Regions from separate parts of the Streptomyces sp. NPDC017202 genome, predicted to be linked through region 1. Evidence: predicted binding sites of a transcription regulator. Region 1 holds the regulator's gene; each other region holds the start of a gene.
The links. The regulator HrcA, encoded in region 1, represses chaperone genes, less so after heat shock. The targets are predictions, from matches to a motif close to TTNGCACTCNGNNNNNCNGAGTGCNAA.

Region 1 (9,373 bases):
ATCGCGCACCGCCCGCGCCGGCCGCGCCGCCGTCCGACAACGCCGTCCTCGCCGCGTCGAGTTCGGCCGTCAGCACCTCCACCAGTCGACCGGCGGGCAGGGGGCGGGCCAGCCGGTGTCCCTGGCCGGCCCACAGCGCCATGCCCTGCGCGTCGCCCGCCTTCGCGGCGGCCTTGCGCAGCGGCGAGGTGAGGTGGTGGACCTCGGGGTAGGCGGCGGGCGCGTACGGGCCGTGCTCGCGCAGGAAGCGGTTGACGAGAGCGCGGGCCGGGCGTCCGGAGAAGGCGCGGGTCAGTTCCGTGCGCACGAAGAGCGGGTCGGTGAGCGCCTCCTTGTGCACGGCGGCCGCGCCGGACTCGGGCGTCGCGAGGAAGGCGGTGCCGAGCTGGGCGGCGCTCGCCCCGGCGGCGAGGACGGCGGCGATCTGGCTGCCCCGCATGAGGCCGCCCGCGGCGATCAGCGGCAGGCCGACGGCCTCCCGGACCTGGGCGACCAGCGACAGCAGGCCGATCCCGGAGCCGTCGTTCTCGGGGATGTCGCGGTGGGTGCCCTGGTGTCCGCCGGCCTCCACGCCCTGCACGATCACCGCGTCCGCGCCGGCCCGCTCGACCGCGAGGGCCTCCTCCACGGTGGTCGCGGTGACCAGGGTGAGCGTGCCCGCCCGGCGCAGCGCGGCCAGCGCGTCCGGATCGGGGACGCCGAAGTGGAACGAGGCCACCGGCACCGGGTTGTCCAGCAGGACCGCCAGCTTGGCGTCGTGGCCGTCGTCGCGGCCGCTGTCCGGATCACCCAGCTCGGTCCCGTACCAGGCGGCCTCACCGGCCAGCTGGTGGGCGTAGACCTCGATGGCGCCGGTCTCGGCGTGTTCGGGGTGCGGCATGAAGAGGTTCACGCCGAAGGGCCGGGAGGTGAGGCTCCGCAGCTGCTTGATCTCCTGGTACATGCCGTCGGCGGTCTTGTACCCGGCGGCCAGGAAGCCCAGCCCGCCGGCCTCGGACACGGCGGCGGCGAGCCGCGGGAGGGAGACGCCGCCCGCCATGGGGGCCTGCACGATCGGGAGAGGGAAGAGATCGGTCAGTGCGGAGGACATGACGGCATGTTGTCACGTCGCCCGGACAAGTCCGAACCCAGCCCGTCCGGCATCCGGGGAGGGGCGGTCCGGGCCGAGATCGGGGGTCCGGGGGCGCGGCCCCCGGAGGGACGGGACGGGGAAGGGGCGGCGGGGCGAGGAGGCCCCACCGCCCGCCCGCCATCGTCAGCGTCCGTTGAACGCGTCCTTCAGCCGGGAGAACAGGCCCTGCTGACCGGGCTGGAACTGCCCGAGGGGCCGCTCCTCCCCGCGCAGCTTCGCCAGTTCCCGCAGCAGCCGCTCCTGCTCGGGGTCCAGCTTGTTGGGGGTCTGCACCTCGACGTGCACGATGAGGTCACCGCGTCCGCCGCCCCGCAGGTGCGTGACGCCGCGCCCGTGCAGCGGGATCGACTGGCCCGACTGCGTGCCGGGCCGGATGTCGACCTCCTCGAGCCCGTCGAGCGTCTCCAGCGGCACCTTGGTGCCCAGGGCCGCCGCGGTCATCGGCAGGGTGACCGTGCAGTGCAGGTCGTCGCCGCGCCGCTGGAACTGCGCGTGCGGCAGCTCGTGGATCTCGACGTACAGGTCGCCGGCGGGACCGCCGCCGGGGCCGACCTCGCCCTCGCCGGCGAGCTGGATGCGGGTGCCGTTGTCGACGCCGGCCGGGATCTTCACGGTCAGCGTGCGACGCGAGCGCACCCGGCCGTCGCCCGCGCACTCCGGGCACGGCGTCGGCACGACGGTGCCGAAGCCCTGGCACTGCGGGCAGGGCCGCGAGGTCATGACCTGGCCGAGGAAGGACCGCGTCACCTGCGACACCTCACCGCGGCCGCGGCACATGTCACAGGTCTGCGCGGTGGTCCCCGGCGCCGCGCCCTCGCCGCTGCAGGTGCCGCAGACGATCGCCGTGTCGACCTGGATGTCCTTGGTCGTGCCGAAGGCCGCCTCGTCGAGGTCGATCTCCAGCCGGATCATCGCGTCCTGGCCCCGGCGGGTGCGCGAGCGCGGTCCGCGCTGCGACGCCGTGCCGAAGAAGGCGTCCATGATGTCGGAGAAGTTGCCGAAGCCACCGGCCCCGAAGCCGCCCGCGCCACCGCCCGCCTGGGACAGCGGGTCGCCGCCGAGGTCGTAGACCTGCTTCTTCTGCGGGTCCGACAGCACCTCGTAGGCGGCGTTGATCTCCTTGAACCGCTCCTGGGTCTTCGGATCGGGGTTGACGTCCGGGTGCAGCTCGCGTGCGAGCCGCCGGAAGGCCTTCTTGATCTCTTCCTGCGACGCGTCGCGGCGCACGCCGAGAACGGCGTAGTAGTCCGTGGCCACTTACGACTCCGCCAGGATCTGTCCGACGTACCGTGCCACTGCGCGTACCGCTCCCATCGTTCCCGGGTAATCCATGCGGGTCGGTCCGACCACGCCGAGCTTGGCGACTGCCTCGCCGCCCGAACCGTAGCCGACCGACACCACCGAAGTGGAGTTGAGTCCCTCGTAGGCGTTCTCGTGACCGATGCGTACGGTCATGCCCGAATCCCCCGCCTCGCCAAGGAGCTTGAGGAGGACGACCTGCTCCTCCAAGGCTTCCAGGACGGGTCGGATCGTGAGGGGAAAGTCATGTCCGAAGCGGGTGAGATTGGCGGTGCCGCCGATCATCAGCCGCTCCTCGTTCTCCTCGACGAGCGTCTCCAGCAGCGTGGAGAGCACCGTCGTGACCGTGCCGCGGTCCTCGAGCTCGAAGGCGTCGGCCAGGTCCTCGACCAGCCGCGGCACGTCGCTGAAGCGGCGGCCCGCGACCCGGCTGTTCAGCCGCGCCCGCAGGTCCGCCAGCGAGGTCTCGCCGAAGGGCGCCGGGCAGTCCACCATCCGCTGCTCGACCCGCCCGGTGTCCGTGATCAGCACCAGCATCAGCCGGGCCGGCGCCAGCGACAGCAGCTCGACGTGCCGCACCGTGGAGCGCGTCAGCGACGGGTACTGCACGACGGCGACCTGCCGGGTGAGCTGCGCGAGCAGCCGTACGGTCCGCGCCACGACGTCGTCGAGGTCGACGGCGCCGTCGAGGAAGTTCTGGATGGCCCGCCGCTCGGGGGCCGTCATCGGCTTGACGCCGGCGAGCTTGTCGACGAACAGCCGGTAGCCCTTGTCGGTGGGGATGCGCCCGGCGCTGGTGTGCGGCTGCGCGATGTACCCCTCGTCCTCCAGGGCCGCCATGTCGTTGCGGACCGTGGCCGGGGAGACGCCGAGGTTGTGCCGCTCGGTGAGCGCCTTGGAACCCACCGGTTCCTCGGTGCCGACGTAGTCCTGGACGATGGCGCGCAGCACTTGGAGCCTGCGTTCACTCAGCATCCGCGCTCACCTCCAGAAGTCGTCCCCGGTCCCCCGGGCGCCCCGCCTGGCACTCTTCACATTCGAGTGCCAGCGTTCCCCGGCCCAGTGTACGGCTGTGGGGTACACCCAGGGCAAGGTCGGTCGCCCCGCCGGGCCGCCGGGTCTAGCGTCGCGGTATGACGGTGACTTGGGAAGAGCTGGGGTGGGAGCGGGTCGCCACCGGGGTCGGCCGGTGCCGGCTGCCCGGCTGGGACTGCACGGTGGGGCTGGTCGTCGGCGAGGGGCGGGCCCTGTTGGTGGACGCGGGGTCGAGTCTCGCCGAGGGCGCCCGGCTGCGGATGCGCGCCGAGGAACTCGCCGGCCGGCGTGTGACGGATCTCGCGCTCACACACCCCCATTTCGACCACGTCCTCGGGGCGGCGGCCTTCGCGGGCGCGGAGGTCTACGCGGCGGTGGGGGCGGACACGGTACCGGCGGACGAACTGCGCGCGGACGCGGTCCGGTGCGGCCTGGACGGGGCCACGGCCGCGGAGGCCGCGGACACCCTGGTACGGCCCCACCACCCGGTCTCCGGCGAGTGGACGCTCGACCTGGGCGGCGGGCGGCAGGTCCTGCTGGCGAACGTCGGTCCGGGCCACACCGCGTACGACCTCGCCGTCCTCGTCCCGGCGGGCCCCGGCTCGCCCGAGGTCGTCTTCTGCGGCGACCTCGTCGAGGAGTCCGGCGAACCGCAGGCCGGGCCCGACGCCGTACCGTCGCACTGGCCGGCCGCCCTCGACCGGCTGCTGGACCTCGGCGGTGAGGACGCGCTGTACGTGCCCGGTCACGGCGCGGTGGTGGACGCGGCGTTCGTCCGGGCCCAGCGGGACGCGCTGGCCGCGCGTTTCGGCGTGTCGCCGTGAGCGCCGCGAGGCTTCTCCTATCGTCATCCGAATGGGCCCCCGTGTGTACTCCGCCGACCTGACCCCGCCGTGGAAGAAGCAGCGGCCCGCCCCCGAGGTCCCCGCGGACCCCGGTCTGGTGGTGGAGGAGCCCGGCACCGGTTTCTGCGGCGCGGTGATCCGCTGCGAGGCGGGCACGGTCACCCTGGAGGACCGCTTCGGCAAGCACCGGGTCTTCCCGCTGGAGCCGCGCGGCTTCCTCCTGGAGGGACGCGTCGTGACGCTGGTCCGCCCGGCCCCGACGGCTCCGGTACGGCCCGCCCGTACCGCCTCCGGTTCGGTCGCCGTGCCCGGCGCCCGCGCCCGGGTGGCCCGCGCCGGCCGCATCTACGTCGAGGGCCGGCACGACGCCGAGCTGGTGGAGAAGGTGTGGGGCGACGACCTGCGCGTCGAGGGCGTGGTCGTGGAGTACCTGGAGGGCGTGGACGACCTGCCGTCGATCGTCGCCGAGTTCGCCCCCGGCCCCGACGCCCGCCTGGGCGTCCTGGTGGACCACCTCGTCCCCGGCACCAAGGAGTGGCGCATCGCCCGGTCCGTGACCAGCGAGCACGCGCTGGTGGTGGGCCACCCCTACATCGACGTCTGGGAGGCGGTGAAGCCGTCGGCGCTGGGCATCGCGGCCTGGCCCCGCGTCCCGCACGGGCAGGACTGGAAGACGGGGGTGTGCCGGGCCCTGGGATGGCCGTCGGAGAACACCGGCGCGGTGTGGCAGGCCGTCCTGAAGCGGGTGGAGTCCTACAAGGACCTGGAGCCGGAGCTGCTGAGAGCGGTCGAGGAACTGATCGACTTCGTCACGGCACCGGCCGAAACCTGACCCGGGGTACGGGACACCGGGGTCGGGGTCCCTCCGTCGAGACCCTCAGTCCACCAGGTCCCGCACCACCGCGTCCGCCAGCAGGCGGCCCCGCAGGGTGAGGACGGCCCGGCCCGCCTCGTAGGGGCCGCCGTCCAGCAGCCCCTCCGCCAGGGCCCGCCGCGACGCCGCCAGCCCCGCCTCCTTCAGCAGGTCCAGCGGAACCCCTTCCCGCAGCCGCAGCTCCAGCAGGATCCGCTCGACCCGGCGGTCCTCCTCCGACAGGACCTCGCGTCCGGCACCCGGTGAACGGCCGCTCGCCAGCGCCGCCGCGTACGCCCCCGGGTGCTTGACGTTCCACCAGCGCACGCCGCCGACGTGGCTGTGGGCTCCCGGACCCGCGCCCCACCAGTCGGCGCCCCGCCAGTACAGCTCGTTGTGCAGGCAGCGGCCCGCCTCGGAGGTGGCCCAGTTGGACACCTCGTACCAGTCGAAGCCCGCCGCGGACATCGTCTCCTCGGCGATCAGGTACCGGTCCGCGTGGACGTCGTCGTCGGTCATCGGAACCTCGCCGCGGCGGATCCGGCGGGCGAGCTGGGTGCCCTCCTCGACGATCAGGGCGTACGCGCTGACGTGATCGGGTCCGGCACCGAGGGCCGCGTCCAGGGAGGCCCGCCAGTCGTCGTCCGACTCGCCGGGGGTGCCGTAGATCAGGTCGAGGTTGACGTGCTCGAAGCCGGCGCCGCGGGCCTCCGCCACGCAGGCCTCGGGGCGGCCGGGCGTGTGGGTGCGGTCGAGGATCCTCAGCACGTGCTGCCGGGCGCTCTGCATGCCGAAGGAGATCCGGTTGAAGCCGCCCTGGCGGAGCGTGGCGAGGTACGCCGGGTCGACCGACTCCGGGTTGGCCTCGGTGGTGACCTCCGCGTCCGCGGCCAGCCCGAACTCCTCGCGGATCGCCGTGAGCATCCGGACCAGGTCGCCGGCCGCGAGCAAGGTGGGCGTGCCGCCGCCGACGAAGACCGTGCGGACCTCGCGCGGGTCGTCGCCGAGGACCTTGCGGGCCAGCCGGATCTCGTCGAGCAGGGTGTCGGCGTAGTTCTCGCGGGAGGCGAGGACACCGCCGGTGCCGCGCAGCTCGGTGGCGGTGTAGGTGTTGAAGTCGCAGTAGCCGCAGCGGCTCGCGCAGTAGGGCACGTGCAGGTAGAACCCGAGGGGGCGGTCGGCGGCCCCGGCGAGCGCGGAGGCGGGCAGTGCGCCGTCGGTGGGGACGGGCTCGCCGTCGGGAAGTGCGGAAGGCATGTCCTCCATTGTCCCGTACGCGGCCCGTGGGTCCCGCGGGTCCGTCGTCCGCCGTCCGTCGTCCGGCTCCTCCGCGGTGCCGCGCCTGCGCCGCCCGGCTACTCGGCCTGGAGCACCAGCAGGGCGAGGTCGTCCTCCGGGGGCCGGCCGCCGAACTCGTGGACCAGGCGGCGGATCCGCTCGGCGATCAGCTCCGCGTCCAGCCCCGCGCAGCCGGACAGGGCGAGGGCGAGGCCGTCACCGTCGTCGAACTGGCGGGAGCCGGAGCGGCGCTCGGTGACGCCGTCGGTGACGCAGAGCAGGGTGTCGCCGGGCCACAGGTCCAGGCTCTCGCTGACGTACGTGGCGTCCTCGACGACGCCCAGGAGGGTCTGCGGCTGCGCGACCGTGGTCACTCCGCCGTCGGGCCCGAGGAGCAGCGGCAGGGGGTGGCCGGCCGAGGCGAGGGTGCAGTGGACGCCGCCGTCGAAGGGCACGAGCTCGCCGTAGAGGAGCGAGAGGAAGCGGGTCTGCGGCCCGTCGCCGGGGCCCGCCGGGCCGACGAAGGCGCGGGCGGCCGCGTCGGCGGCCTCGGTGGCGTCGTCGAGGAGGAGCTGGTTGAGGCGGTCGAGGACGTCGGCGACGCCGTACCCCTCGCGGGCCAGCAGCCGCAGCCAGGGCCGGGCCAGTCCGATGACCACGGCCGCCTCGGGGCCCTTGCCCTGGACGTCGCCGACCGCGAAGCACCAGCGGCCGTCGCCCACCGGGAACAGGTCGTAGAAGTCGCCGCTCGGCCCGCCCTGCTCGCGCGGCTCGTGGACGAGGGCGCTGCGCAGGCCGGGGATCTCGGCGACCGCGCCGGGCAGCAGACCGCGCTGGAGGACGGCGCTGATGGTGGCCTGGCGGGCGTACTGGCGGGCGGCGCCGATGGCGAGGGCCACGCGTCGGCCGAGGTCCTCGACGAGCCCGGTGACCTCGTCGGGGAAGCGCGGCAGCCCGGCCCGTCCGATGACGAGGGTGCCGAGCGGGCGGCCGCCGGCGACCAGGCGGTAGGCGAGGGCGGTGCCGTGCGGGCCGAGCGCGCCACCGGGCCAGGGGTGGGCCGCGGGCCCGGAGAAGGACCCGTCGGGCGGGCGCGGCGGGTCCTTCTCCAGGGCCCGGCGCAGCTCCTCGACGTGGTTCTCGCTGACGTGCCAGACGCGGGTCAGCCGTGCCTGCGGTCCGTCGTCCCAGCCGGCGCGCGGGCCGAGTTCGTCCTCCAGCCGGATCGCGCACCAGTCCGCGAGGCGCGGCACGATCAGCTGGCCGGTGAGCGCGGCGACCAGCTCCTCGTCGAGCTGCCCGGCGAGCAGGTCGGAGGCCTCGGCGAGGAAGGACAGGGCGCCGCGGCCGAGCCAGTCGCGGTCGTGGGCGGCGGACCGGCTCTCGGGGGCGAGCGCCTCGGCGAGGGCGAGGGGGGTGGCGGGCTCGGGGGCGGTGCGGGCCCGGGGTTCGTCGGGGTTCCCGTCGTCGTCCGCCGGGCGGGCCGGGAGCCGCGCCCACACGGTCTTCGCCCCCCGGCGGTACGTCACCCCCCACGCGTCGGCCAGCGTGGCCACCAGGCGCAGGCCGCGGCCGTGCTCGGGGGTGTCGTACGGCGTGTCGGGGCCGCCGTCGCGGGGTGCGCGCGAGGGGTGGCGGTCGGTGACCTCCACGACGACGGCGCAGGTGTCGGGCTGCTCCGGTTCCGCCTCCAGCCGGCACAGCAGGTCGACGTCGGTACCGGCGTGCACGACGGCGTTGGTGACCAGTTCGCTGACGACGAGCACCACTTCCTCGCCGAGCCGTCCCGCCAGCTCCCGGGCGCCGGGCAGGCCACGGCCGGTCCACTCGGCTAACGCGACGCGGACGACGTCACGGGCGGCGCCGGGCGCGAGGGGGCCGCCGGCGAGGGTCACGCGCGTGTGCGGGTGCCCGCCCGCGTGCGCCGGCGCACCACTGGCACGGGACACGGTCTCCCGTTGCGTGGGAATGGCCCCCATGGACGGCTCCCGGGCGATCGACGAATCGGGCCTCGGTCCGCGGGCGGCACACCCCGGCCGATGCCGACAGGGTGACAGACCGGTCGCACTCCTACGCGCTGAGTTACCGAAGTGGGCCGTGATGAGGGAAAACCGGGTTCCGCATGTGTCCGGAAAGGGGCGCTTAGGGGGCGGGATTCGAGCACCCTGCCGTTCGTCCCGGTGGGCCCGTGCCGGGCGCGGCCTCGGCCGGGGGGCGGCGTGTCCGCGGCCGCCCCCGGCCTACGAGGTCCGCTGCCGGCGCCTACGCCTCGCGCGACCCGGCGTACATCTCGTCGATCAGGTGCTTGTACTCGCGCTCGACGACCGGCCGCTTCAGCTTCAGGCTCGGCGTGATCTCGCCGTGCTCCACGTCGAGGTCACGCGGCAGCAGCCGGAACTTCTTGATCGTCTGCCACTTCTGCAGCCCCTGGTTGAGGTGCTTCACGTAGCCGTCGATGAGCGCCACCGTCTCCGGCGCGGCCACGATCTCGGCGTACGACTTGCCGCCCAGGCCGTTCTCCTCGGCCCAGGCGCGCAGGGACACCTCGTCCAGGGCGATCAGGGCCGTGCAGAAGTTCCGGTCGGCGCCGTGCACGAGGATGTTGGAGACGTACGGGCAGACCGCCTTGAACTGTCCCTCGACCTCGGCGGGCGCGATGTACTTGCCGCCGGACGTCTTGATGAGGTCCTTCTTGCGGTCGGTGATCCGCAGGTACCCGTCGGGGGACAGCTCGCCGATGTCGCCGGTGTGGAACCAGCCGTCGGCCTCCAGGACCTCCGCGGTCTTCTCCGGCAGCCCGTGGTAGCCCTCCATGATGCCGGGACCGCGCAGCAGGATCTCGCCGTCGTCGGCGATGCGCACCTCGGTGCCGGGCAGCGGCTTGCCGACCGTGCCGGTGCGGTAGGCCTCGCCGGGGTTCACGAAGGAGGC
Region 2 (9,373 bases), on a different contig from region 1:
GGCAAGGCCGAGGTCCCGGCCGAGGGCGCGACCCTCGGCGAGGTCATCACCGACCTGGAGAAGAACCACACCGGCATCGCCGCCCGCGTCCTGGACGACCAGGGCAAGCTGCGCCGGTTCGTCAACGTGTACGTCAACGACGACGACGTGCGCTTCGAGCAGGGGCTGGAGACGGCGACCCCGGACGGCGCCGGCGTCTCCATCATCCCGGCCGTGGCCGGCGGCTGACCGGTGCTCCGCGCCCCGTTCCGTACCCGTCGGTAGTACCTGCCGGTAGTAACCGTCGGTAACAGGAATGACCGAGAGTTCATCGAATTGCCCCCTCCGCGAGAGAAGCGGAGGGGGCAATTCAGTGTGGTTGAGCGCGGTAGAGTTGGGGAACGCGTCGCCCATCGCCTGCCGACCGCGGGGGAGTTCCGTCGGGGCAGGCGATGAGAAACAGCCAAACTGCGCATGTGTTTTGCGCCTTTCATTCCCTTTGTCGGGCCCGACTTGCCCTGAACTCGGGCGAATCCTCACTCTTCTCCGGACCCTTCGCGTCCAGATTTCTCGTCCGATTGACCTGTTGCAGAGGGCAGTTGGACAGATACATTCGGCCGCGGTCGACGCGTTCCGGCGCACACCCCCAACCAACTGGGGGGTGAGGTCTGACCCGGATCCGCGAAGTGTGGATCTGTGCAAGGGCCAGTAATAGGGGAGTTAGGCATGGCTCAGGGCACCGTCAAGTGGTTCAACGCGGAGAAGGGGTACGGCTTCATCGCGGTCGACGGTGGTGCGGATGTTTTCGTCCACTACAGCGCGATCCAGATGGACGGATACCGCACCCTGGAAGAGGGCCAGCGGGTCGATTTCGAGATCTCGCAGGGTCAGAAGGGGCCGCAGGCGGACATGGTCCGGCTCGCGACCGGCTGAAGCACGCGCCGACTTGCAGCGACGTTCTTCTGTTCCATCAGCTCCATCAGCGAAGGGCCCGCACCTCCCGGGGTGCGGGCCCTTCGGTGTGCCCGGAGCCGTGCGCGGTCACCCGGCGGCGTCCGCCGCCACCCCCCGTTCACCTGCGGATCCCGGAGGGGCGCTTGCACTCGGCACAGGCGAGTGCTAATCATTGCGTTAGCACTCTGAAGGTGAGAGTGACAACGAAGGACCGGGTCGGTGAGGCCCGCAGGCCAGGTGGGGCAAGGAACCACGGGGCCGGCGAGCCGTCCGTCGCGGGCGCGGGCGCGGTCCGAAGGAATCACCCCCAGTCCTGGAGGGACCACTTCACATGGCCAAGATCATCGCGTTCGACGAGGAGGCGCGGCGCGGCCTCGAGCGCGGCATGAACCAGCTCGCGGACGCCGTCAAGGTGACGCTCGGCCCCAAGGGCCGCAACGTCGTCCTCGAGAAGAAGTGGGGCGCCCCCACGATCACCAACGATGGTGTCTCCATCGCCAAGGAGATCGAACTCGAGGACCCGTACGAGAAGATCGGCGCCGAGCTGGTCAAGGAAGTCGCCAAGAAGACGGACGACGTCGCCGGTGACGGTACGACCACCGCGACCGTCCTCGCCCAGGCGCTGGTCCGCGAGGGCCTGCGCAACGTGGCGGCCGGCGCCAACCCGATGGCCCTCAAGCGCGGTATCGAGAAGGCCGTCGAGGCCGTCTCCGGTGCCCTGCTCGAGCAGGCGAAGGATGTCGAGACCAAGGAGCAGATCGCTTCGACGGCCTCCATCTCCGCCGCCGACACCCAGATCGGCGAGCTGATCGCCGAGGCCATGGACAAGGTCGGCAAGGAAGGCGTCATCACCGTCGAGGAGTCGCAGACCTTCGGTCTGGAGCTCGAGCTCACCGAGGGCATGCGCTTCGACAAGGGCTACATCTCGGCGTACTTCGCGACCGACATGGAGCGTATGGAGGCCGTCCTCGACGACCCGTACATCCTGATCGCGAACTCCAAGATCTCCAACGTCAAGGACCTGCTCCCGCTCCTGGAGAAGGTCATGCAGTCGGGCAAGCCGCTGCTGATCATCGCCGAGGACGTCGAGGGCGAGGCCCTGTCGACCCTGGTCGTCAACAAGATCCGCGGCACCTTCAAGTCCGTCGCCGTCAAGGCCCCGGGCTTCGGCGACCGCCGCAAGGCGATGCTGAACGACATCGCCATCCTCACCGGTGGCGAGGTCATCTCCGAGGAGGTCGGTCTCAAGCTCGAGAACACCTCCCTGGACCTCCTGGGCAAGGCCCGCAAGGTCGTCATCACCAAGGACGAGACCACCATCGTCGACGGGTCCGGCTCCTCGGAGCAGGTCGCGGGCCGGGTCAACCAGATCCGCGCCGAGATCGAGAACAGCGACTCGGACTACGACCGCGAGAAGCTCCAGGAGCGTCTGGCGAAGCTGGCCGGCGGCGTGGCCGTCATCAAGGCCGGCGCCGCCACCGAGGTGGAGCTCAAGGAGCGCAAGCACCGCATCGAGGACGCCGTCCGCAACGCGAAGGCGGCCGTCGAGGAGGGCATCGTCGCCGGTGGTGGCGTGGCCCTGCTGCAGGCCACCTCGGTCTTCGAGAAGCTCGACCTCGAGGGTGACGAGGCGACCGGCGCCAACGCCGTGAAGCTCGCCCTGGAGGCCCCGCTCAAGCAGATCGCCGTCAACGGTGGTCTCGAGGGTGGCGTCATCGTCGAGAAGGTGCGCAACCTGCCCGTCGGACACGGCCTGAACGCCGCGACCGGTGAGTACGTCGACATGATCGCCGAGGGCATCATCGACCCGGCGAAGGTGACGCGCTCCGCGCTGCAGAACGCCGCGTCGATCGCCGCGCTGTTCCTCACCACCGAGGCCGTCATCGCCGACAAGCCGGAGAAGGCCGCGGCCCCGGCCGGCGGCGGCATGCCGGGCGGTGACATGGACTTCTGAGCCTGATCGAGGCTCGGGTTTCCCACCGAGGGCGGTACTTCCTGCGTCAGCAGGGGGTACCGCCCTCGGGCGTTTCCGGGCGTCGGCCCCGGCGCCGTGGTGAGGGGCGACCGGGGCCCGCCCCGACGGACCCGGCCGGCGTGGTTCGGATCACAGGGGTGGTGGGGGAGCGGGCGGAATGGCGAGGGCGGGGCCGCCGTTGAGAGGGAGGGCGGTGCTTGCATGTGCACATACCGTCCGGAATGTCCACTGCCCGATGTCCACCGCGACCTCTCCGAGGAGTCCCCTGTCGTGACTGCCACCCCCGCCGCCGCCCGTGCCGCCGAGATCCTCGCGCGCCCCGTCTCCCTCAACGGCCTGACCGTCCCGAACCGCATCGCCATGGCGCCCATGACCCGCATGTTCTCGCCCGGCGGCATCCCCGGCGAGGACGTGGCGTCGTACTACGGCCGCCGCGCCGCCGCCGGTGTCGGTCTCGTCGTCACCGAGGGCACGTACGTCGGCCACGACTCGGCCGGGCAGAGCGACCGGGTGCCGCGCTTCCACGGCGAGGAGCAGCTGGCGGGCTGGGCGAAGGTCGCCGAGGCCGTGCACGCGGGCGGCGGGACGATCATGCCGCAGCTGTGGCACATCGGCATGGTCCGCGAGCAGGGCCAGCCGCCCGTCGCGGACGCCCCCGCCGTCGGCCCCTCCGGCCTGCGCCTGGACGGCGCCGAGGGCACCGGCAAGGCGATGACCCAGCGCGACCTGGACGACGTCATCGGCGCCTTCGCCGAGGCCGCCGCCGCCGCGGAGCGCATCGGCTTCGACGGCGTGGAGATCCACGGCGCCCACGGCTACCTGGTCGACCAGTTCCTGTGGGCGGGCACCAACCGCCGCACCGACGCCTACGGCGGCGACCCGGTCGCCCGCACCCGGTTCGCGGCCGAGATCGTCGCCGCCGTGCGCCAGACCGTGTCGCCGGAGTTCCCGGTCGTCTTCCGCTACTCGCAGTGGAAGCAGGAGGCCTACGACGCGCGCCTCGCCGAGACCCCCGAGGAGCTGGAGGCCGTCCTCACCCCGCTCGCCGCGGCCGGCGTCGACGCCTTCCACGCCTCCACGCGCCGCTACTGGGTCCCCGAGTTCGACGGCTCCGACCTCAACCTCGCGGGCTGGACGAAGAAGCTGACCGGCCGGCCCACCATCACCGTCGGATCGGTCGGTCTCGACGGCGAGTTCTTCAAGGCCTTCCAGGGCGAGGGCTCCGCCCTCAGGAGCATCGACGACCTGCTCGACCGGCTGGAGCGCGACGAGTTCGATCTGGTGGCCGTCGGCCGCGCGCTGCTCCAGGACCCGGAGTGGGCGGCCAAGGTCCTGGCCGGCCGCCTCGACGAGCTGAAGCCGTACGACGCCGCCGCGCTGAAGACCCTCAGCTGAGCGGCAACGCGCGGGTGCGGTCCGGGAGACGGGACGCCTTCCTCTCCCGGCCGGGCCCACTAGTGCTGTGACCGGAAAGGTTTGCCGGAAAGCTCGCGGCGTCCGGTGCGGTGCATCGCAAGGCGGAGCATGACCCGCGTACTGGATGTACTCGGGTGATGCGACAACGCGGCGAGGTGCCGTGCCGGGCGTCGCGAGCCGGTGAACCTTTCCGGTCACAGCACTAGAGATTGCCCAGCGGCTCGATGTCGACCTTCACCGGGGTGCCCCAGATGCGCACCACCTCGTAATCGGTGAACTCGTGGACGAGACGGTAGGCCATCGCGGGGCGGGAGCCGCGGCGCAGGGCGTTGATGTACAGCTCCGCCTCGCGCCGGTCCCGCCTCGGCGTGCCGCACAGATGCCACTCCTGTCCGGTCCACAGTTCCGCGAGCCACCGCTGCTGCGGCTGCGGGCGGTCGGCGCGGGCGCCGTACCGGGAGGGGGCCGGGGCGGTGGGGGGCGCCTGCGGGGCGGGGCCGTTGTACTCGGCGCGCCGGGCCGCGCGGCGACGCGTCTCGCACAGCAGGCACAGGTCGTGCGCCGCGTTGTCGACCGGGCCGTTCGGGTGCTCGGCGCAGCGGGTGGTGGGCGCGGCTCCGACGACGCTGTCGTCCAGCAGGTCCAGGGCGCGCCGCAGATCGGCCTTGACCTCGTGCAGCCGGGCGTCGGGGGTGTCGGCGCTCAGGGCCTCGCCGTGCTCCCCGAGCAGTCGGAGAGCGCGACCGAGAGCGGTGAGCTGGGCATGATTCATGACACCCAGGGTAGGGCGGCCCGGCCGGACGCGGTTCCTCACCGTCAGGACGTCGGCGGCGGCGGCCCACCCGCCGCCCGTGTCCGGCCCCGCCCGGTGCTCCCGGCATCCCGGGCAGCACGGCCGCCCGGGCGCTCGCCGGGCCTCCTCGGCACACAACCGGTGCACGCACGCGCAAGTCCGGTGGGTGTTTCCTCCCTAGAGTGCTCCGGGCCCGGGCGGGGGATTCCGACCGGCAGGCGGCAGCCCGGTCCACGGACCGCCGCGGTGCGCTGACGAGGACGAGGACGAGGACGAGAGGACAGATGATGAGGACAAGAGGCTTACGGACCAGGGGAACCGGACTCCTGCCGCGCGCGTGGACGGCCCTGCTGGCCGGGCTGGCGCTGCTGCTCGGCGTGTCGGCCGGACCCGCCACGGCCACCGAGGGATCGTGGATCAACGAGGGCGGTGACGCCAGGTCGCCCGACGCGCTGTCCGCACAGTGGTTCCGCGGAGACCTCTACGAGGTGGTACGCGGGAACGACAACCAGATCTGGTGGCGGTACCGCAACGGCGCCTGGCAGGTGATGCCGGGGGGCGCCCGCACCTACCACCGCCCCGAGGTCGTCTCGCTGCTCAACATCGGCACCGGCGGCTTGCAGGACTCCCGCCTCGTCGTCTTCCACGTCGGCACCGACGGCGTGGTCTACTACAGCATCCTCCGCGGCGCGGCAGGCAACCTGTGGTCGGACTGGGACAACGTACCGGGCAATTTCCGCACCGATACCGGCATCACCACGGCGAGCGGTATCAACAATGTCGTCCTCTACACGGTGCGCGACCAACAGGTGTACGTGCACAACATGGAGCTGTGGAACGGCGCACCGTCGTTCCCGCTGGGCGACTGGGGCACGCAGCACTCCCCGCGGGTACACGGCATGGTGGCCAGCGTGTCCACGTACAGCAGGTCCATCAGCACGAACATCATGAATTTCGAGGTCGCACGGGGGCTGAACGACCGCGTCTACGTCTCCCGTTCGCGCACCGACATGAACAGCGTGCGGAACGCGTCCTTCACCGAACTGCCCGGCGGCGGCGAGTGCGAGTCCGTCGCGGTCGGCCGCGGGGGCCCCACCTCTCCCACGACCAACACCAATGACCCCGACTACCAGGCGCAGCAGAACCTCGCCATCGGCTGCATCAGCCCCAACGACCACGAACTCTGGGTCAACCGCTCCACCGACGGCGGCCGGAACTTCACGGGCTGGTCCCGCGCCAGTACCGGGGCCGCGGCCACCGCCTCGCCCGAGATCCACGGTGCTCCCGGCGGGGAGGTCTTCGCCGTCCTGTCCTGGGGCGGGGACACCCCCTTCAAGCAGCGCACGATCGTCATGAAGCGGATCATCTGACCCGCGGGCACCCCGGCGTCAAAGTGTCGGCAGCGCCGTATCTCAGGATCGGTGCGGGTCGCGGACCGGGGTGACGGCCGCGGCCGCCGCCGCGACCCCGCCGAAGGCGTAGGTCGCGGCGAACCCGACCGCGTACCCCGTCAGCAGCCCGCCCGCGTAGATCGCCGCCGTCACGCCCAGCCCCCGGTTGCCCGCCAGCAACGGGAACAGCGCCCAGCCGGACGGCCCGATCGCGGTCGCCCCCACCCGGTCCCCGAGCATCGCGAAGAACCCGACGAAGGCCCCGCCCGCCGCCCCGCCCGCACATGCGGTGAGGAAGGGGCGGCCGAGCGGCAGCGACACCCCGTAGATCAGGGGCTCGCCGACGCCCAGCAGGCCGGCCGGCAGCGCCGACCTGATCGTCGTGCGCAGGGACGTGTCGTGGCGCAGCCGGACGTACACCGCCATCGCCGCGCCCACCTGGCCCGCGCCCGCCATCGCCAGGACGGGCAGCAGCACGGTGTGGCCCTGCTGTTCGATGAGCGTGGTGTGGATGGGGATGAGGGCCTGGTGCAGGCCCAGCATCACCAGCGGGAGGAACAGCCCGCCCAGGACCAGGCCGGCGAACGCGCCCGTCGTCGTCAGCAGCCAGTTCGCCGCCGTGCCGATGGCGGTCGAGACCGCGCCGGCCGCCCACATCAGGCCGTACAGCGTGGCCAGGCCCGCGACGAGGACGGTCAGGGTCGGGGTCAGCAGCACGTCCAGGGCCGCCGGGACCCGGCCCCGGCACCACCTCTCCACGCGCGTCGCCAGCAGTGCCGCCGCCAGCGCGCCGAGGACCCCGCCCTGGCCGGGGGCGAGCGCCACCCCGAACGCCGCGACCTTCGTGACGCCCGGATACACCACGATCGCGGCCACCGCCCCGCCCAGTACGGGCGTGCCGCCGAACTCCTTCGCCGTGTCGACGCCGACGAACACCGCGATCAGCGCCATGAAGGCGGACGCCACGGCGGCCAGGGCGGGTGTCAGCCAGGGCAGCAGGCCGGCGTTGACCAGCAGCCCGTTGACGCCGGCGAGGACTCCGCAGCCGATCAGGGCGGGGACGAGGGGCACGAAGACGGCGGCGAGGCGGCGCAGGGCGGCCCGGCCGGGCGTCGCGCCGCGCCGCTGCCGCTCGCCCTTCAACTCCGCTCCCCGCGCGGCCAGTTCCGCCGCCACCGTCGGCCCTTCCACCAGCTCCTCGAACGCCGCCGTCACCCGCCCGACGACCCCCGGCCCGAGCACCACCTGGTACGAACCGCCGTCCACGACGAGCCCCAGCACCCCGGGCACCGCCCGCAGCGCCTCCTCGTCCGCCCGGGACGGATCGGCGAGGCCCAGCCGCAGCCGGGTCATGCAGTGGGCGACGGAGGTCACGTTCGCGGGGCCGCCGACCAGGGGCAGGAGCGCGGCGGCGGTGGCACGGTCGGCACGGTCATCGGTAGGCACCTGCTGAGCGTGCGGGTCAGGAGCGCGCGGCGGCGAGCGCGGCGCGCAGATGACCGCCGGACTCCTCCAGAAGGCGGGTGGCCGACGGCCCGTCGACCCCGGCGAGCAGCACGAGGACCGCGTTCTTCACCTCGCCGCCGGTGACGTCGAGGGCCCGCTCGATCTCCGCGTCGTCCGCGCCCGTCGCCAGCGAGACGATCCGCCGCGAGCGGGCCCGCAGCTTCTCGTTCGAGGCCCGTACGTCGACCATCAGGTTCCCGTACGTCTTGCCCAGCCGGATCATCGTGATCGTCGACAGCATGTTCAGCACCAGTTTCTGCGCGGTGCCCGCCTTCAGCCGGGTCGACCCGGTGAGCAGTTCGGGCCCGACGACCACTTCGATGCCGTGCTCGGCGGCCGCGGCCAGCGCACTGCCCGGGTTGCAGGCCAGCCCGACGGTCAGCGCGCCGGCCGAGCGCGCGTACTCCACCGCGCCGATCGCGTACGGGGTGCGCCCCGAGGCGGAGATCCCGACCACCGTGTCCCCGGCGGTCAGCGCGAGGCCGGCCAGGTCCGCCCGCGCCAGCTCCCGCGAGTCCTCGGCGCCCTCGACGGAGGTCACCATCGCCGGCGGCCCGCCCGCGACGAGTCCCACGACCTGGCCGGGGGCGGTGTTGAAGGTCGGCGGGCACTCGGACGCGTCCAGCACGCCGAGCCGCCCGGCCGTTCCCGCCCCGGCGTACACCAGACGGCCGCCGCGCTCCATCCGCGCGGCGATCGCGTCGACGGCGGCCGCGATCTCGGGCAGTCGCGCGGCCACGGCGGCGGCCACCAGGGTGTCCTCGCCGTTCATGAGCCGGGCGATGTCGAGGGTGGGCAGCCGGTCGATCTCGGCGAGTTCGGGCCGGAAGGCCTCGGTGGTGAGCGATCCGAGCTGGGCGAGCAGGTCGTCGGGGCGGGGGGTCGAGGTCATGGCAGCGGCTCTTTCTCTCCGGCGCGGGACGGCCGACTCCGGCGCGGGTCGGCCGACGTGTCCCCACGGTCTACCGGTGCCGGTGGGCCAGGGCCTCGTACGACGCGGCCAGCGCCGGTGCCGCCGTGTCGTACGTGCGCTGCGCCACCCCCACGAACAGGCAGTCCACCACCAGCAGCTGGCCGGTCCTGGACGACATCGCCGCGGGCCGCAGCTCGCTCTCCCGGGCCGTCGACGTCGTCAGCACCTGGTCCGCGTACTGCGTGACCGTCCCGCCCGGCCGCCCGGTGACGGCGACGGTCGTGGCGCCCCGCTCGAAGGCGACCCGCAGCGGTTCGACGACGTCCCGTGTCGACCCGGAGTGCGTGATCGCCACGGCGACGTCCCCCGCCCGCAGCTGCACCGCGTTCGTGACCGCGAGGTGCGGGTCGCTGTGGGCGTGGGCCACGAGCCCTATCCGCAGCAGC
Region 3 (9,373 bases), on a different contig from region 1:
GACGCGGGCGGCCGCGGGCAGGGCGGGGTCACGCCAGGGGGCGGTGGTCATGAAGCTCCTGTCAGAGGTCGGTGAGCCACCAGAGCGGGAATCAACGGTGCGAATGTTTCGAGCTTTACTTCGAATGTTCCGGGAACCTATGGCGTCCCCATGGGTTCGTCAAGAGGGAGCGCGGGGATACGATCGCCGCCATGACACCCTCGGAGCCCACTGAGACGCGGACGGAAGACCGGCCCACACGGCGTCCCGCGGCGCGGACCGCCACCCTCGCGGAGATCGCGCGCGAGGCCGGCGTCTCGGCGCCGACTGTTTCGAAGGTCCTCAACGGCCGTGCCGACGTGGCCCCCGCCACCCGGACCCGCGTCGAGGAGCTGCTGCGCGCCCACGGCTACCGGCGGCGCCGGGCCGAGGCGACCCGCTCGCCCCTGATCGACCTGGTCTTCCACGAGCTGGAGAGCGCCTGGGCGATGGAGGTCATCCGGGGCGTGGAGAACGTGGCCCGGGACGCCGGGCTGAGCGTGGTCCTCAGCGAGAGCGCCGGGCGGCTCACCCCCGGACGGAGCTGGGCCGACCAGGTGGCCGCGCGCCGCCCGCACGGCGTGGTGCTCGTGCTGTCCGGGCTCGACGTGTCCCAGCGGGCGCTGCTCACCAGCCGGTCCATCCCGTTCGTGGTGATGGACCCGGCGGGCGACCCCGGCGCCGACGTGCCGTCCATCGGCGCCACCAACTGGCAGGGCGGCCTCGCCGCCACCCGGCACCTGGTCGAACTGGGCCACCGGCGGATCGGGGCGATCAGCGGACCCCCGCAGATGATGTGCAGCCGGGCCCGGCTCGACGGTTACCGCGCGGCCCTGGAGACGGCCGGGCTGCCGGTCGACCCGGGGATGGTCAAGACCGGTGACTTCCACCACGAGACCGGCTACCGGCTCGGCCGCGAGCTGCTCGCCCGCCCCGACCGGCCCACCGCCGTGTTCGCGGGCAACGACCTGCAGGCGCTCGGTCTCTACGAGGCCGCCCGCGAACTCGGGCTGCGCATCCCCGAGGACGTCAGCGTGGTCGGCTTCGACGACCTGCCGGTGGCCCGCTGGGTCGGCCCGCCGCTGACGACCGTACGGCAGCCGCTGACGGAGATGGCCGAGGCGGCCGCCCGGCTGGTGCTGGAGCTGGGGCGCTCCGGGGACGCGCCCGCGGCGACCCGGGTGGAACTGGCGACCAGCCTGGTGGTGCGGGCGAGCACGGGAGCACCGCCGTTGGCCGGAAGGTGACGTGTCGACGGGTGGCGACGACGCCTCCTATACTCCTCCGAAGCCAATCGGTTGCACAGCCGAAACTTTCGGACTGTTCCAACGCCCCGTACAACGGAACGGTTCCCGACGGCGGTTCGGTGACCTTCGGGTTCAACGGATCGTGGAGCGGGAGCGATCCGGTGCCCACGGTGACCCCGGGGTGAAGGTGACGCGCCGACCGTAAGATTTTCCGAAGAAATCCTGCCCGGGGTGCCTTTCCTCACAGTCCGCTCATCATTCGGACCTACGTTCCCCGCGTGACGGGAAACGACGCGAACGGGCACGGGGACGCGCGCGGCGGCACGCGCGAGGCCGGGGACGAGGACAGCCACCTCAGCCTCGCGGCCGGCACCCACCACCTCGACGGCACCCGGGCCCTCGCCCGCACCCGGCACGGCATCGGCGACGGCAGCGACCTGGGCCGCATCGGCCTCCAGCAGACCCTGGTGAAGGCCCTGCTGGAGCAGATGTCCACGACGGACCTGGCGACCGACCCCGCCCGGCTCTACCGGGTCGCCGACGCGGCCACCGCCGGCCTCACCACCGACACCGGCCTCGACTCCCTCACCGAGCTGACGGAACTCGGCCGGAGCCTGAAGGGCCTGTCCGCCGCGAACGTCACCACCGTGACCATGCCGGTGCTGTCGGCCTCCTCGGACCCTAACCGGGTCGTCCCCGACGAGCCCGAGGCGGGCGACCTGTGGGAGTCGCTCGGACGGGCCTGAGCCCTGAGCCCTGCTTTCTGCCCTCTGAGCTGATCCGGCCCGCCCCGAAAAGAATGTCGAAGTTCTCCGCCGGAGGTGTCGATCCGACCGTCTCCCGTTCGACGTGCAGGTGAGAGGCCGGGAGGAGCCCGGTCGCGCACCACCCGAGGAGCCACCATGCCCCGCTTCATGTCCCTGGTGAAGATGGACGAGTCGACCGTGCCGGCCGAGGGCCCGAGCCCCGAGATGATGCAGCGCATGGGCGAGCTGATCGAGGAGATCACCAAGGCCGGCGTCATGCTCGACACGGCCGGCTTGATGCCCGCCGAGCAGGGGACCCGCGTCCATCTGAACGGCGGCGGGATCTCCGTCACCGACGGCCCCTTCACCGAGACCAAGGAGGTCGTCGGCGGCTACGCGATCTTGCAGTGCAAGGACATGGCCGAGGCGCTGGAGTGGTCCAAGCGCTTCCTGAAGGCCCACGGCGACGACTGGACCATGACCCTGGAGGTCCGGGAGATCCAGGAGGGCTGACCCGCTTCCCCGCGGCCGCCGGAAGGTGTTCGATGGCGGGTTGTGGATCAACAGCCCGCCGTCGGCCCCCGCAGTGCCACGGCCGCCATCGAGACCGTCTTCCGCCTGGAGTCGCCCCGCGTCGTCGCCGCCGTCGCGCGTATCGTCCGGGACGTCGGCATCGCCGAGGAACTCACGCAGGACGCCCTGCTGGCCGCGCTGGAACGCTGGCCCCGCGAGGGCGTCCCCGACAACCCCGGCGCCTGGCTCACCGCCACCGCCAGGCACCGCGCCGTCGACCTGGTCCGCCGCCGGGAGACGTACGCCCGCAAGCTCGCGGAGATCGGCCGGGACCTGGAGACGACGGCACCCGCGCCCGAGCCCGCCGACCCCGAGGACATCGACGACGACCTCCTCCGCCTGATCTTCACCACCTGTCACCCCGTGCTGTCCGCCGAGGCCCGCACCGCGCTCACCCTGCGGCTGCTCGGCGGACTCACCACGGCCGAGATCGCGCGTGCCTTCCTCGCGCCCGAGCCGACGGTCGCCCAGCGGATCGTCCGCGCCAAGCGCACCCTGGCCCGCAGGAACGTCGTCTTCGAGGTGCCGTACGGGCCCGACCGCGAGGCCCGGCTCGGCTCCGTCCTCGACGTCGTCTACCTGATCTTCAACGAGGGGTACGCGGCCACGGCGGGCGACGACCGGCTGCGTCCGGGCCTGTGCGAGGACGCCCTGCGGCTGGCCCGCCTGCTGGCCGCCCTGATGCCGAAGGAGCCCGAGGCGCACGGTCTGGCCGCGCTGCTGGAGTTCCAGTCCTCGCGGACGGCCGCCCGCACCACCGCCGACGGCACACCGGTGCTGCTGGCGGACCAGAACCGCCGCCGCTGGAACCGCATGCTCATCGCCCGCGGCATCACCGCCCTGGGCCGCGCCGAGGCCGAGGCCGCCGGCGTGCCCGGCCCGTACGTCCTCCAGGCCGCGATCGCCGCCTGCCACGCGCACGCGTCCTCCTACGAGGAGACCGACTGGCGTGCCATCGCCGCCCTCTACGGCCTCCTCGCGGCCCGCGCCCCGTCCCCGGTGGTCGAACTCAACCGCGCGGTCGCCGTGTCGATGGCCGAGGGCCCGGAGCCGGCCCTGCGGATCGTCGACGCCCTCGCCGCCGAACCGGCCCTGCGCGACTACCACCTGCTCCCCAACGTCCGCGGCGACCTGCTCCGGCGCCTGGGCCGCACCGCCGAGGCGGGCGCGGAGTTCGAGCGGGCCGCGCGGCTGACCGGCAACGAACGGGAACGGGAGCTGCTGCTGCGCCGGGCCGCTCAGGCCGGGTGACCGACGGGCGCCGGGTGGCCGACGAGCATCGTCGGCGCCCCCGCGACCCGGGTCAGGAACACGGTCGCCGAGTTCGGCCCCTGCGGCTTGACCTTCCTGCGCAGCTCCTCCGGCTCCACCGCCGAGCCGCGCTTCTTCACGGTGAGGATCCCCACCCCGCGCTCCCGCAGCAGCGCCTTCAGCTTCTTGACGTTGAAGGGCAGCCGGTCGGTGATCTCGTAGGCGGTGGCGTACGGCGTCGGCCGGAGCGTGTCCGCGGTGACGTAGGCGATGGTCTCGTCGACCAGGCCGCCGTCCAGGTCCCGGGCCACCTCGGCCACCAGGTGGGCCCGGATGACGGCGCCGTCCGGCTCGTACAGGAAGCGCCCCACCGGCCGCACCTCCGGGTCGGGTAGACCGGTGCCGAGCAGGGTGCGCGGGCCGGGGAGGAGGGTGGCGCGCACCGCGCCCGGCTCGGTCCCGAACCACAGCACGGCCTCCTTCACGTCCCCGCCGTCGGAGATCCACTCGGCCTCGGCCGCGGCGGGCACGACCTCGTGCGGGATGCCGGGAGCGACCTTCAGCGCGCCGTGCGGGGCCTTCAGGGCCGCCCCGACCGCCCAGGACAGCGGCGGCGAGTAGGCCTCCGGGTCGAAGATCCGTCCCCGGCCGCCCCGTCGCGCCGGGTCGACGAACACGGCGTCGTACCCGTCCGTGCCGACCTCCGTGACGTCCGCCTCGCGCACCTCGATCAGACCGGCGAGCCCGAGCGCCTCGGCGTTGGCGCGGGCCACCGCCGCCGTCAGCGGGTCGTGGTCCACGGCGAGCACCCTGATCCCCGCGCGGGCGAGCGCGATCGCGTCGCCGCCGATCCCGCAGCACAGGTCGGCGACCGAGGCCACGCCGAGCGCCTTCATCCGCTCGGCGCGGTGGGCGGCGACACTCGCGCGCGTCGACTGCTCGACCCCGTTCGGGGTGAAGAACATCCGCTCCGCGTCCTCGGCCCCGAACTTCGCCGCCGCCCGCTGCCGCAGCCGGGCCTGTCCGAGCGCCGCCGAGACCAGCTCGGCGGGGTGTTCGCGGCGCAGCCTGGTGGCGACGGCCAGTTCGTCGGCCGGGGCGGTGCCGCGCACGGCGTCGAGGAGGGCGCGGCCCTCGGGGGTGAGGAGCGGGGCGAGGTCGTTCACCGGGTCATTGTGGGCCAGTCGGTGGATGGTGCGCCTCCGGCGGCGGTGTCGGGCGGGATCGCGTGGACGTGACTGCGAGGATCCGGCGCCATGGGATCAGGATCAGTCGTACAAAATGACAAAAAGGGGGTGCGGCGGATGGGAGCCAGGGCCGGCATCACGGTCCTCGCCCTGGCCGCCCTCGCCTCCGGCTGCGCCCCCGGCGGCACGGGCGCCGACGGCACCGGGAGCCGCCCCGCCCCCGGCCAGCAGCCCTTCCAGGGCCGGCCCGCCCGCGCCCTGCACGCCTACGCGGCCAAGCTGCGCGCCGAGTACGCCGCCCGGGCCGCGGCCGCCGCACGCTGGCGGCTCGGGAAGGTCCCGCTGACACCCCCCGCCCCGCCCGCGACGAAACCGGAGATCACCACCCGCCAGGGCTTCGAGGTCGACGACCACGAGGAACTCGGCCTCCCGCCGGTCTTCACCACCGTCCCCACCAAGGACAAGGTCGTCTTCCTCACCATCGACGACGGCGCCGAGAAGGACCCGGCGTTCCTGCGCATGATGAGCGACCTGAAGATCCCCTACACGGCCTTCCTCAGCGACTACCTCGTCAAGGAGGACTACGGCTACTTCAAGAAGATGCAGGACGCGGGGGTGACCCTGAACAACCACACCCTCCACCACCCCTACCTGCCCGCCCTCTCCTACAGCAGCCAGAAAGACGAGATCTGCGGCATGCAGGACGTCATCGAGGAGCACTACGGCAGACGCCCCGCGCTCTTCCGCCCGCCCTTCGGCAACTACAACCGCGACACCCTGCGCGCCGCGAAGGCCTGCGGCGTGAAGTACGCGCCGCTGTGGAGCGAGGAGGTCTTCGCCGACCACTGGGACTACCGCGAGTGGGACCGCGACCTCCACCCCGGCGACATCGTCCTCACCCACTTCCGCGGCCGCGCCGACTGGAAGGGCACCATGCCCGACATGATCCGCCGCTTCCTGGACCTGGTCACCGAGAAGGGCTACGCGGTGGCCCGGCTGGAGGACTACCTGTGAGAAGGCGGACCGCGCTGCTCGCGTCCGTCACGGCCCTCACGGTGACGCTGACCGGCTGCGCCCGGTCGGCCGACCCGGCCGAACACCCGGGCCGCACGGCGACGGAGCGGGCGCGGTCCGCGGGGCCGGGCGCCGAACGGGGCGCACGCCCGCGCGCGCCGGCCGTCGGGCAGGGGGCCGGGCAGGGCACGCGGCCACAGGCCCCGGCGGCCGAGCGGGCCGAGCGTCCGCACACGCCGGCCGCGGAGCAGCCGTACCGCCGCTGGGGTCTGGCCGCCCCGCTCGCCCCCGCCCCCGCCCGCACAGCGGCGGCCGGCCCCCTCGCGGGCGGCCCGTCCCGCCCCGCGCTCCCGCCGGTTGTCGACCGGATCCCGACCCGCGACAAGGTCGTCTTCCTCACCTACGACGACGGCGCCGAACGCGACCCCCGCTTCGTCACCATGGTCCGCGAACTGCGCCTCCCCGTCAGCATGTTCCTCACCGACAGCGTGGTGGGCCCGGGCTACGCGCACTTCGCCCGGCTGCGGTCGGTCGGCGCCGGCCTCCAGAACCACACCCTCGACCACGCCGCCCTGCGCGGCCTGCCCTACGCGGGCCAGCGCGCCGAGATCTGCGGCCAGCAGGACAAGCTCAAGGCCCGCTTCGGCCTGCGCCCCCGCCTGTTCCGCCCGCCCTACGGCGCGTACGACACGGTGACCCTGCGCGCGGCCGCCGACTGCGGGATCACGGCCCTCGTCCTGTGGCGGGCCGCCATGGGTCCCACCGACCTCACCTACACCCACGGCTCCCACCGCCTGCGTCCCGGGGACGTCGTCGCCGTCGACCCCGACGAGACCGGGGGACCGAGTCTGCGGGAACGCACGACGAGGCTGCTGCGGCGGATCCAGGAACAGGGCCTGACGGTGGGCCGCCTGGAGGACTACCTCTGAGGGCTTTCCCCGTCACGCCCGCACCGGAAGCCGGAAGCCGGCCCCTCCCGGACCCGGACGCCGGCCCCCGCCCGACCCGGATCCCGACCCGGATCCCGACCCGGATCCCGACCCGGATTCCGGCAGGCGCGACGCACGGTGTTGGCACTCCGCTTGACCGAGTGCTAATCGCGGTCATAGTCTCAGCTCTGGCACTCCCCACTGGAGAGTGCCAATAGCGACGGGCAGGTCCGGCACCCGCGACGACGGATCCACCTGGTCGCCACCTCAGACAGTTAACCCCGTGAGATCTCCGAAGGGGGAGGTCGGATCGTGACGACCACCAGCTCCAAGGTTGCCATCAAGCCGCTCGAGGACCGCATTGTGGTCCAGCCGCTCGACGCCGAGCAGACCACGGCCTCTGGCCTGGTCATCCCGGACACTGCGAAGGAGAAGCCCCAGGAGGGCGCCGTCCTCGCCGTGGGCCCGGGCCGCTTCGAGAACGGCGACCGCCTGCCGCTCGACGTCAAGGTCGGCGACATCGTCCTGTACAGCAAGTACGGCGGCACCGAGGTGAAGTACAACGGCGAGGAGTACCTCGTCCTCTCGGCTCGCGACGTGCTCGCGATCATCGAGAAGTAATTCACCCAGTTCTGCAGTGAACTGCGCCCCTGGCCCCCGCGTCTTTGTGAAGCCGGGTGCTGGGGGCGCGGTTCGTTTCTCCCACGCTTTCCGAGAGGGCTGAACCGCTCCCATGGCGAAGATCCTGAAGTTCGACGAGGACGCCCGTCGCGCCCTCGAGCGCGGCGTCAACAAGCTTGCCGACACGGTCAAGGTGACGATCGGCCCCAAGGGCCGCAACGTCGTCATCGACAAGAAGTTCGGCGCCCCCACCATCACCAACGACGGTGTCACGATCGCCCGCGAGGTCGAGCTCGACGACCCGTACGAGAACCTCGGCGCCCAGCTGGTGAAGGAGGTGGCGACCAAGACCAACGACATCGCGGGTGACGGCACCACCACCGCCACCGTGCTCGCCCAGGCGCTGGTCCGCGAGGGCCTGCGCAACGTCGCCGCCGGCGCGTCGCCCGCCCTCCTGAAGAAGGGCATCGACGCCGCGGTCAAGGCCGTCTCCGACGAGCTGCTCGCCACGGCCCGCCCGATCGACGAGAAGTCCGACATCGCCGCCGTCGCCGCGCTGTCCGCCCAGGACCAGCAGGTCGGCGAGCTGATCGCCGAGGCCATGGACAAGGTCGGCAAGGACGGTGTCATCACCGTCGAGGAGTCCAACACCTTCGGCCTGGAGCTGGACTTCACCGAGGGCATGGCCTTCGACAAGGGCTACCTGTCGCCGTACTTCGTGACGGACCAGGAGCGCATGGAGGCCGTCCTCGAGGACCCGTACATCCTCATCAACCAGGGCAAGATCTCCTCCATCGCCGACCTGCTGCCGCTGCTGGAGAAGGTCATCCAGACCAACTCCTCCCGCCCGCTGCTGATCATCGCCGAGGACCTGGAGGGCGAGGCGCTCTCCACCCTGGTCGTGAACAAGATCCGCGGCACCTTCAACGCCGTCGCGGTGAAGGCCCCCGGCTTCGGTGACCGCCGCAAGGCGATGCTGCAGGACCTCGCCGTCCTCACCGGCGCCACGGTCATCTCCGAGGAGGTCGGCCTCAAGCTCGACCAGGTCGGCGTCGACGTGCTCGGTTCCGCCCGCCGCGTCACCGTCACCAAGGACGACACCACGGTCGTCGACGGTGCCGGCAACACCGAGGAAGTCCACGGCCGCGTCGCCCAGATCAAGGCCGAGATCGCGAACACGGACTCCGACTGGGACCGCGAGAAGCTCCAGGAGCGCCTCGCGAAGCTGGCCGGCGGCGTGTGCGTGATCAAGGTCGGCGCCGCCACCGAGGTGGAGCTGAAGGAGAAGAAGCACCGCCTGGAGGACGCCATCTCCGCGACCCGCGCCGCGGTCGAGGAGGGCATCGTCTCCGGTGGTGGCTCCGCGCTCGTCCACGCCGTGAAGGTCCTCGAGGGCAACCTCGGCAAGACCGGCGACGAGGCCACCGGTGTCGCCGTCGTCCGCCGCGCCGCCGTCGAGCCGCTGCGCTGGATCGCCGAGAACGCCGGCCTGGAGGGCTACGTCATCACCTCCAAGGTCGCCGAGCTGGACAAGGGCCAGGGCTTCAACGCCGCGACCGGCGAGTACGGCGACCTGGTCAAGGCCGGTGTCATCGACCCGGTCAAGGTCACCCGCTCCGCCCTGGAGAACGCCGCCTCCATCGCCTCCCTCCTCCTGACGACCGAGACCCTGGTCGTCGAGAAGAAGGAAGAGGAGGAGCCCGCCGCCGCCGGACACGGCCACGGCCACTCCCACTGACGCACGTCAGCCACCGAGGCCCGGCCCCCACGAGGGGTGCCGGGCCTCG

Region 2: groL (chaperonin GroEL) is a predicted target of HrcA. The motif match lies at 1,076-1,102, and genes of this name have one in related genera.
Region 3: groES (co-chaperone GroES) is a predicted target of HrcA. The motif match lies at 7,107-7,133, and genes of this name have one in related genera.

What each region holds. Positions count from the first base shown of each region.
Region 1 covers NZ_JBIRNP010000001.1:571,677-581,049, forward strand. The annotation lists gene ACH4N1_RS02390 (16S rRNA (uracil(1498)-N(3))-methyltransferase) at 1-2, opposite strand, end outside; gene ACH4N1_RS02395 (nitronate monooxygenase) at 1-1,090, opposite strand, end outside; gene dnaJ (molecular chaperone DnaJ) at 1,256-2,389, opposite strand; gene hrcA (heat-inducible transcriptional repressor HrcA) at 2,390-3,406, opposite strand; gene ACH4N1_RS02410 (MBL fold metallo-hydrolase) at 3,565-4,290, shown strand; gene ACH4N1_RS02415 (DUF3097 domain-containing protein) at 4,322-5,143, shown strand; gene hemW (radical SAM family heme chaperone HemW) at 5,189-6,421, opposite strand; gene ACH4N1_RS02425 (SpoIIE family protein phosphatase) at 6,520-8,421, opposite strand; gene ACH4N1_RS02430 (AMP-dependent synthetase/ligase) at 8,705-9,373, opposite strand, start outside.
Region 2 covers NZ_JBIRNP010000004.1:414,876-424,248, reverse strand. The annotation lists gene ACH4N1_RS11960 (MoaD/ThiS family protein) at 1-228, shown strand, start outside; gene ACH4N1_RS11955 (cold-shock protein) at 706-912, shown strand; gene groL (chaperonin GroEL) at 1,265-2,887, shown strand; gene ACH4N1_RS11945 (NADH:flavin oxidoreductase) at 3,179-4,303, shown strand; gene ACH4N1_RS11940 (hypothetical protein) at 4,527-5,096, opposite strand; gene ACH4N1_RS11935 (hypothetical protein) at 5,402-6,487, shown strand; gene ACH4N1_RS11930 (PTS transporter subunit EIIC) at 6,530-7,954, opposite strand; gene murQ (N-acetylmuramic acid 6-phosphate etherase) at 7,971-8,906, opposite strand; gene ACH4N1_RS11920 (MurR/RpiR family transcriptional regulator) at 8,977-9,373, opposite strand, start outside.
Region 3 covers NZ_JBIRNP010000006.1:62,795-72,167, reverse strand. The annotation lists gene ACH4N1_RS14435 (glycoside hydrolase family 3 N-terminal domain-containing protein) at 1-51, opposite strand, end outside; gene ACH4N1_RS14430 (LacI family DNA-binding transcriptional regulator) at 192-1,265, shown strand; partial or broken gene ACH4N1_RS14425 (cellulose binding domain-containing protein) at 1,340-1,450, shown strand; partial or broken gene ACH4N1_RS14420 (LCP family protein) at 1,574-2,011, shown strand; gene ACH4N1_RS14415 (YciI family protein) at 2,168-2,524, shown strand; gene ACH4N1_RS14410 (RNA polymerase sigma factor) at 2,567-3,835, shown strand; gene ACH4N1_RS14405 (methyltransferase domain-containing protein) at 3,823-5,001, opposite strand; gene ACH4N1_RS14400 (polysaccharide deacetylase family protein) at 5,140-6,036, shown strand; gene ACH4N1_RS14395 (polysaccharide deacetylase family protein) at 6,033-6,965, shown strand; gene groES (co-chaperone GroES) at 7,278-7,586, shown strand; gene groL (chaperonin GroEL) at 7,699-9,324, shown strand.